Regions from separate parts of the Mycobacterium heidelbergense genome, predicted to be linked through region 2. Evidence: riboswitches for the same ligand, from Rfam matches in the RefSeq annotation. Region 2 holds a riboswitch; the other holds the start of a gene.

Region 1 (4,719 bases), 1.3 Mb from region 2:
AGGTGACACGGCCACCACCGAAGCGGTCGCTGAACTTACCGCCGACTATCCGCGCCGCCGATCCCAGCAGCGGTCCGACGAAGGCGATTTCGGAAGCGTGCAACGACGCCTGCCCGTAGCTTTCGCCGCCGGCCACGAAGTTGTGCTGGAGCACCTGGCCGAACGCGAACGCGAAGCCGAGGAACGAGCCGGAGGCACACAGATAGAGAAACGAGATTCCCCACGTGTCGGGCACCGAGAGAATGGATCGCAAGTTGTCCGGCGAGATGCCGGTGCGATGCGCGACGATGTTGTCCATGCGCAGTGCCGCACCGACGCCGCCGATGGTCAGCAGCACCAGGTAGATCGCGCACACCCAGTATGGTGCCTCGTGGCCCGCGGTCGCCAGCACCACCAGCCCGACCGCCTGGATCGACGCCGACCCGAGGTTGGCCAGCCCACCGGTGAGGCCCAGCGCAAAACCCTTGAGCCGCTGCGGGTATAAACCGTCGACCTTGGCCAGCGACGCCGAGTAGTTGCCGCCGCCCAACCCGGTCAACGCGGCGCACGCCAGATACGGCCACAACGGCAGTCCGGGATGGGCAAGCAACACGATTGCCCCGATGGTGGGGATCAGCAACACCAGCGACGAGAACGTCGTCCAATTGCGGCCACCGAACCAGTTGGCGGCCATCGAATATGGAATGCGCACCAGCGCCCCCACCAGCGACGCCGTGGCGCCCACCAGCAGCTTGTCACCGGTCGAGAAGCCGTAGACGGACTGCGGCATGAACAGCACCATCACCGACCAGAGGTACCAGACCGAGAAGGAGATGTGCACGTTCACAACCAGCCACACCATATTGCGACGGGCGATGGCGCCGTTGCCGTCGTCCCAGGCCACGAGGTCTTCTGGATTCCAGTCGGTGATGCGCGAACGCGCCATGCGTCTTTTACCTTTCACGGACACTGTTGGGGCGACCGTCAGGCCACCCGGATATATGGCGGGTCGATTGTGATCGGGTTCGTTCATGGTTGATCGCCAACCGATCGAAAAGATCCGGAGTGCTTGGTGTTTCACATCCCATATGCCGGCAGCCGACCCGAACGGGGACCGCGACAGCACCCGCCGGGCCGCGGACACCACCGACGACATCGCAACGGGGGAAGCGGGATCGCAGCTATCGACGAAGATTGAACGGCCACTTACGGTCCTCCTGCGTCACACCCGGCCACGCCTGTGGCCGGCCGGGCACTGATCTGTTCCGCAGGGACCGTTGGCCGTCGATGCTTGACGCGCGGTTATGGCGAGCCCCACCGCCATCGTGCGCCGTCAGAGCCGACGACGCACATTTAAAACTTTCGTGATCTTATTGCTTGACAGTCAAGCCGAATTATGTTGATCAAACAACCCACCATGGCCGATGCACAGGAGACTTCCAGCTGATTGAAACATTACGTCCAGACGCGTCCACCCTGTAACCGGCGGCGAAGTGGGCAGCGCGGCCGGGCGGTTGCCACGACACGTAACGGCCAGGCGAGCACCGAGGGGGTCCCGAGCCCGTCCGACGGCCATGGGTGGCGTCGATCACAACCGGCCGGTGCGCGCCAAGACGGGGTGTCCGCGTGATATGTAGTCCAAATCTGTTGCTAATCAATGGATTTATAACTAAGTTGCGATCGAGGCTAGCGCCGTCCTCCGCAGACATGGCGTCGTCGTGGTCCGACGGGACGGCCTCGCCGCGCTTGACCAAAGCCGATTTCCATTGCTTAACTGACAGCGGCGATGGAGCCCGCCCTGAACCGCCGATCCGGCTGATGGCCCCTGCGAACATAGGAGTCGTAGGTGAAGCGCGCCGACATTCGCACCCACCCTCCGATTCGGTTGTACTCCGCCCCTGCGGTGCGCCGGCTCGTGATCTCGTTTACTGTGTCGACCCGATCAGGCACCTGGGTGTTGCCTGCGAGCCCTTGCCGTTCGCATATAAATTGGTATAATGCTGCGCCTCAACACCCCTGCGGGAGGGTCCGACGGCATGTCCGGCGGAGGCGTCGCGCGCCGGCTTTGGACGTCAACGAACCACTCGCACAACGGTATCCGGGTGAATCGGCGCGCCGCCGGAACGCGACCGACCCGCACACGATCCACGCACGACTCGCCGACAATCAGGAGTAGTCACATGGAATTCGACGTAACCATTGAAATCCCCAAGGGACAGCGCAACAAATACCAGAGCGACCACAACACCGGCCGCATCCGACTCGACCGCTACCTGTACACCTCGATGGGATATCCCGAGGATTACGGCTTCATCGAAAACAGCCTCGGCGACGACGGCGACCCTCTTGACGCCCTCGTTCTGCTGCCCGAGCCGGTCTTTCCCGGTGTCGTGCTCGCCGCACGCCCGGTGGGCATCTTCCAGATGGTCGACGAGGCCGGCGGCGACAACAAGGTTCTGTGCGTGCCGGCCGGCGATTCGCGATGGGATCACATCACCGACGTCGACGACGTGCCGTCCTTTGTCTTGGAGCCCATCAAACACTTCTTCGTGCACTACAAGGACTTAGAGCCGGGCAAGTTCGTCAAGGCCGCCGACTGGGGCAATCGGGAAACGGCGGAAGCAGAAGTGAAGCGATCCTTCGAACGGTTTCGCGCCAACGGTCACTGACGCCACGGACGAGCGGGGCGACGAGGGCAGCCAGCGGCTAGGCCGTGACCCGACGCGACGCGTAGATCTCGGCCAGGAACTGCTCGACGGCCACCGCCGCGTGCGCCGCGCGGGCGGACCCAAAGATGTCGAAAGCGTGTTGCGCGCACGGCAACTCGGCATATACCACAGGCTGACGGCTGACCTCACGGAGGCGCGCGGTAAAGCTGCGGGCCTGTTCGACCGGGATCAACGAGTCGTTGGTGCCGTGCAGCACGAAAAACGGTGGGGCGTCTTCGGACACGTGGCTGATCGGTGAGGCGATCCGGAAAGGTTCGGCTATCTCCGTGCGACTCAGCTTGAACACGCGCTTGGCCACCATCGGCACCATCAGCGGATGCATCGCGCCGTCGGATCGGGTGAAGTCGTAGACCCCGTAGAACGGGACGGCCGCCTGCACCCGGGTGTCGGCCCCCTCGAAACCCGGCTGAAACCGCGGATCGTTGGGGGTAAGCGCGGCCAGCGACGACAGATGCCCGCCGGCCGAGCCCCCGGTGATCGCGATCCAGCCCGGGCGACACCGCCGCCAGCGCCGCCGCCTGAACGCCGAGCGCCTGCACCGGAAGTTCCGACGCGAACAGGCCGTAGGCGAACGCGAACACCGACCCGTAACCGCGCCTGGTCAGCGGTCGGTAGCCGTTGGCGGTGAACGCGAGGCCCAGCGCGGACACCAGCACGGCTGGTCAGTCGCTTCACGGCCGATCCTTGGTTTTCCCGAGTTCGCCCACCTGCGCGGGGTCCTCGATCACGTGGTACGCCGGGTCGACCATCTCCATGGGCTTTCTGCCGCTTTGCCTGGGCTTGCCGATGATCCGCAGCAGCTGCCCGGGCTGGATGTCGGCGCCCCCGTGGCCGGCTCGGAACGTGATGGTGATTTCGCCGCTATTGTCGCCGACGACGATCTGCCGGACGGTCCGCCGGCGTTCGTTGACGTCCTGGACCTCGCTCACCCGCCCCTCGAAGGTGGCGCGCTGCCCGGGAATGAGGCCCCCAACGGTGATCACCGATGGCGGCCGCTCGGGGTGCTCATAGGCTTCGACTTCCTGCTCCTCGCTGCGCGAGACCCACGCTTCGACCTTGTCGAGCTCGCGCGCGATTCGTTGCTCGAAGCCTTCGGGGTACGCCTCCTTGATCCGGGATTGCACGTCGTAGGGCACGATCGTCGCCGCGGCGTCCGGGATCAGGCTGACCGCCCGGGCCACCTTGTCGGCGGTGCGGTCATGCAGCAGGCGTCCCAGCAGCGGCGCGTAGGTCCGACGCGGCAGCAACACCGTCACGTTGGTGTTCTGGCGCTCGTCGCGCGCCTTGGCGACCAGAACCTGCGCCGCCCGGGTGACCCGGCGGTCCGGGCAGTCGACGATCCGCAGCGGGGTGTCGAGATCGAAGTGATCCCAACGGTTTCGCAGCACCTTGGCGTGCGCGTCGTCGACCATGAAATGCACCGCGACCAGTTCGTCGGCCCGCAGTCCCCGCCCGTAGCGCAGCGCTTCGATCACGGCGAGGTCGACCGAGTTCACGAACACGAACACCTTGTGCCGCGCGTACTTCACCAGTTCGGGGCGATCGGTGCGGAACATCTCGAGAATGGCCGCCTCGGCGCGGTATTCCCGGTTGAGCCGCATCAGCACGAACACCAGCACCGGGAACACGACGACGACGAGCCAGGCGCCCTCGGTGAACTTCGCGACGGCGAAGATGCCCACCACGATCGTCGACAGGATCCCCGCCGACAGGTTGATCGCCAGGCGCCGGCGCCAGCCCGGTTCCCGGTGCGTCAGATGGTGTTTGGTCATTCCGTAGCCGGCCATCGAGAACCCGGTGAACACGCCGATCGCGTAGAACGGGACCAGCGCGTTGACCGAGCCGCCGGTCGCCAGCAGCAATGCCACCGAAAGCGCGGTGAGCGTGATGATGCCGTTCGAGAACACCAGGCGGTGGCCGCGTTTCGTCAGCTGCCGCGGCAGGAAGCGGTCTTCGGCGACGAAACTCGCCAGCGCCGGGAATCCGTTGAAGCTGGTGTTCGCGCCGGTGA
Region 2 (4,719 bases):
GCGCCGGCGGCCAGCCTCGCCTGCATGGCCGCCTGCTCCGCCTGAGCGCCGGTGGTGCCCATCCACGCCACATACGGCGCCGCGGCCGCCGCCATCGCGATCGACGACGGGCCCGTCCACGACCCAACCGTCAGGCCCTGCACGGTCGCCCCGTACGAGGCTGCGGCGGAACGCAACTCGGCGGCCAACTCATCCCACGCCGCCGCGGCCACCAGCATCGGCCCCGACCCCGCGCCGAGATACATCCGGCCCGAATTGACCTCCGGTGGCAGCGCGCCGAAATCCAGCATCGATTACCTCCGGTCCCTCACGTGGCCGCGACGGCGTCAGCCGCCTCGGCCGATCGTGATGGCGCGTAAACACGTTGCATGCGAACAACGTTCAATGCGAACGCCAAGGGAGATCGACAAGCGAAGTTGGCGCCCACCATCGCGCCGGACCGGAACGTCAACTTATTTGGCTGGCACGCCATCTACCCCACCCGTCTTCTACCGTGAGTTGCTCACTGGGTAGAAGCCATTAGCCAGGGGCGGCATTTGAGGCGAGCTTCATCGCCTTACTCGCACAAGTTTACCCGACGTTCAACTTGTCGCGCAAAGGGTCTGGTGAACTTGTCGTCAGCGCGCCATCATGGGAGCAAGGCGGTGGGGCTCGCCTCAATCGCGAAAGTCGCCGACAGCCCCTGGGTAACAACCAGGGAGGATTCATGCTCAGTAGAACACCGGCGGGACGCTCATGAGTTCGCCGCTGCGACCGATGGGAAACCCGGCGCAGTTCAGCGTGATGTTCTGGCTACCACCCGGCGGCACCGACAACGGAGTCTTTGCGACTTATTGGGCGGAGTTGGCCGATCTGGAGTCGGGTGACGTCGGTCCTGTGCTGGCCCTGCTCGCCGACGCCGACGTCGGCGGGTACGTGGCGACACCGGGTGGCCGACTCAACCATCGCTCCCGGGCGCCGGTCCACCGCTTGTGGGTGGATTCGCTGCAATATCATCGCGCCGAAGACGTTCTCATGGCGTATTTGAACCACAGAGACCGCCCGGGCGAGAGTCATTCGGCCACAAGGTCGTAGGCGTCCACCCTCCAGTTCCCGTCGACCAGGCTCAGCTGGTTCCAGCACGCGGTCCGCTGGCTGATGCGGTCCAGCGTCGGGTCCAGCTGCGCGAGCAGGGCGGTGTTGAATGCGTCGTGTGACACCAAAACGATTGGACCGGGCCCAAGTTCGGCGACCAGCTCGAGAAACGCTCGCCGAGCCCGCTCGGCGAGCGCCGCGTGGCTCTCGACACCAGGCGCGGAATCAACGCTGCCGTAACGGCGTTCGACATCCTCCCGATGAAGGCCGGTCATGGGTCCGTAGTCGCGGTCGGTGAGCCGCGCATCGACGGTGACCGGTGCGTCGGCCGCGGAGCCGATCGCCCGCGCGGTCGCGACCGCCCGCTGCAGCGGGCTGGATACCACCGCCTTGGGGTGTCGGGCGGCCAGCGCCTCGGCCAGCCGGGAGACTTCGGCGATACCCACTTCGTCCAGGGGCGGGTCGCTCAGGCCACGCAGTCGCCCCTCGGCGTTGAGCGCGGTGCGCCCGTGCCGGGCCAAATAGACCCGGGCCGCGCCGCCGGAGTTCACAGGCTGTCCGCGAACTCGGGAACCACGGCAACCGGTCGGGTGCTGTGGCGCAAAAGGTTTCGCGTCACCGTGCCGCTCACAATGTGGCTCAGGGCCGGGCCGATGCCGTGCTGCGGCCGGCCAACGACGATCAACCTCGCCGCGCAGTCATCCGCGGTCTTGAGGAGCGCCTTGACCGGGTCGCCGGTCAGGAGGTGATAAGCCCACTCCACATGGGTCGCGTCCAGGGCCTCCCCGACGTGTTGACGCTCGGCGCTGAGCCTTCGCTCGACGGCCTCGGCCGACCCGGTCGACGTGCCGGAAATGGCGCTGTCGGACATATCCACGACGTGCACGACGTGAACAGGCACGTTCAGGGCGCCGGCGAGCTCGGCGGCGAAGAGCACTGCGGCCCGGCTGGCCGGGTGGCGGTCATATCCGACGACCAATGACATAGCGGACTCCCTGCCCACTGCTTGTCGAGCACCACAGGAGCCATCAGCCGGGCCGGCGGTTTGGGCGGATTACCCAGGCGGAGATCCATCGCCTCGCGACCAGGTTAACCTCCCGGCCCGGGTGGGGACCAGCGTCAATGTGATTGACCCGGCTCGAAACGGCCGCGTAGCCTGGAATGCGAACAGGCGGTGGGGCTCGCATCCCGCAATCAACGGGTAGCCCGGCGGTTGCCAACGGTCCCTGGGAGTTGATCAGCGCCGATCATCGCGGCGTGCCGAGATGCGGGCCGCGGATCGGAAGTGGACCAGGAGCCGACCATGAATCGATCACCGCTGCCGTTGCGGGTACCGTCGCCCGGCCAAGTGTTCGCACATTCGGTGCTTTCCCCGCCGTCCCGCATCGCGATCGCGGGCGACTGGCATGCCGACACCGCCTACGCGGTTGCGGCGATCGAACACGCCGCCAAGCGCAACGCGACCGTGCTGCTTCACCTCGGCGACTTCGGCTACAACTTCACCGACCAGTACCTGGATTCGCTTGACGACGCGCTCGAGCGCTGCGGGATCGTCCTGGGTTTCGTCGACGGCAACCACGAGAACTTCGACCGGCTGCTCAGCTGGCCCGTCGACGCCGATGGACTCCGCCACCTACGCGACCGCGTCGTCCACCTGCCGCGAGGGTTTCGATGGCAATGGGCGCAGACCCGGTGTTTGGCCCTGGGCGGCGCCTATTCCATCGACCGATTCCTGCGCAAACCCGGACGGTCGTGGTGGGCGCAGGAATGGATCACATCGCGGCAAGCTCGTGACGCCGCGGCCGACGGACCCGCGGACGCGATGTTCTGCCACGACTGTCCCGCGGGAATCACGGTTCCCGGTGCGGCGCGCGACCGGTTCGGGTTTCCGGCACAGGAGCTACGGCGTTCCGAGCTCTACCGGGTGCGGTTGCGCTCGGTCGTCGACGCGGTTCGTCCAGCTCGACTGTGGCACGGGCACTTTCACCACCGCTACCAATCGGTGCTCCGCGGCGACGGATACCGAACCGTGGTGGATGGGTTGGGTAAGAATGGCGGCCCGATCGACAACAACATGGTGGTGGTCAACCTCGCGGAACTGGGGGTTCACCGGCTCAGCACCGGTCACCGCGCCCGGCCCGCGTCGGACTTGACCAAGCGAATAGCCGTTGGTTAACTGGCATCGGCGATGGCGCTCGCCGGAAAGCTCTGCTTTCGAACCGCCACACGGCTGATGGCACCTGCGAACGCAAGGAGTCGCAGGTGGCTTGTGTCCTTTGTCGCGCCGGTCCGGTGCTCGTGGCGGCATCGTGATGACGTCGGTAGACGATTCTTTGGTCGAATTACGTTGCGCTGTAGCGATCGTCCGCAGGGATGCGGTGCTTCTGCTGCAGCGCGATCTGGGTGACTGGGTGCTGCCCGGCGGCCGGCCCCGTCCGCACGAGAGCATGGGCTCGTGTGTGCGGCGGGAGGCCCGCGAAGAGACCGGCCTGGACATTCAACCCGTTGGCTGCGCACTGGTTCTGGAAGTCAACGACCCGCAGACCCACCGCCGTATCGTCGAATTGGTCTTCCTCGCAGACGAGTTCGATACCGCCGCACCGATAACGGGCGAGCCCGGGCGGCGGCCGACATGGGTGTGTTGGGACGATCTGAAAGACGTGGTGCTACACCCGCCCATCGCCGGTTTCCTCCGGGACCTATCGCGAGGCGGCGGTAAGCACGCCCGCTATCTGGGCAACCTGTGGCGCCCCGGGGCGGTCATCTGATGACGACTCTGCCGTTACCGGTCATCCAGGGGTTGCAGGTGATCACCGTCGCCGGCGGGGCGCCCGGACTCAGTGGCTTCATCGCCTGGTTCGAGGCCCGCCTGCAGGGCCGCCGCGGGCCACGGATCCTGCAACCGTATTTCGACCTCCGAAAGCTCTTCGGGAAGGAAACCCTGGCGCCGCATGGCGCGAGCCCGTTTTTCCGGCTGGCGCCGCTGGCTTCCTTCGCCTGCTATCTCACCGTTCCGATGCTGATACCGGTGCTCACCAGCTACGCCCTGCCACTGGGCTACATGGGCGACATCCAGGGAGGCGGGTTGATCCTGGCATTCGCGAGCTTCCTGGTCGCCGCCGCCGCCGCCGAAACCGGTGACGCCTACGCACAGCTGGCATCGAGCCGCGCCAAAACCTTCGCCGCCATCACCGAACCGGTCGTGCTGCTCGTCGTGTTCACCGTGGCGTTGATCACGACGACCGATCTGCCCTACGTCCTGGGCGCCACCGTGCGCAGCGGCCCCGATCAGATCGTGCGTCCGGCGCACCTGCTGGCCTCGGCGGCGCTGTTCCTGGTGATTCTGTACGAGACGGCCCGCATACCGGTCGAAACACACACCGGCACAACAGAGTTCGGCATGATCGAAACGGGGCGTCCCTTCGAGCATTCCGGGCCGGACCTGGCCCTGTTGCATTGGGGCGCCGCGGCCAAGCAATTCGTGCTCTATGTGATCTTGCTCGATGTCTTCGTCGCCCCGTGGGGAATGGCGTCGAGCACAGACGCGGTCGCGGTGGGATTGGCGATCGTTGCGCTGTTGGCCAAGGCCGCGCTGCTGGGCTGCGTCGTCGCCGTCATCGACAACAGCTACGCCAAGCTGCGACT

The links. A riboswitch is a leader RNA that binds a small molecule or an ion and turns the genes downstream of it on or off. The one in region 2 is predicted to bind fluoride.
Region 1: linked by a shared signal. The riboswitch ahead of G6N25_RS15830 (inorganic diphosphatase) and the one ahead of G6N25_RS09595 (universal stress protein) in region 2 are both predicted to bind fluoride.

What each region holds. Positions count from the first base shown of each region.
Region 1 is NZ_AP022615.1:3,344,771-3,349,489, reverse strand. It holds gene G6N25_RS15835 (MFS transporter) at 1-925, opposite strand, end outside; fluoride riboswitch at 1,753-1,814, shown strand; gene G6N25_RS15830 (inorganic diphosphatase) at 2,160-2,648, shown strand; partial or broken gene G6N25_RS15825 (prolyl oligopeptidase family serine peptidase) at 2,686-3,201, opposite strand; gene G6N25_RS15820 (amino acid permease) at 3,380-4,719, opposite strand, start outside.
Region 2 is NZ_AP022615.1:2,035,831-2,040,549, forward strand. It holds gene G6N25_RS09580 (PPE family protein) at 1-290, opposite strand, end outside; fluoride riboswitch at 504-565, opposite strand; gene G6N25_RS09585 (hypothetical protein) at 736-1,074, shown strand; gene G6N25_RS09590 (histidine phosphatase family protein) at 1,053-1,625, opposite strand; gene G6N25_RS09595 (universal stress protein) at 1,622-2,059, opposite strand; fluoride riboswitch at 2,087-2,161, opposite strand; gene G6N25_RS09600 (metallophosphoesterase family protein) at 2,378-3,250, shown strand; fluoride riboswitch at 3,250-3,324, shown strand; gene G6N25_RS09605 (NUDIX hydrolase) at 3,351-3,842, shown strand; gene G6N25_RS09610 (respiratory chain complex I subunit 1 family protein) at 3,842-4,719, shown strand, end outside.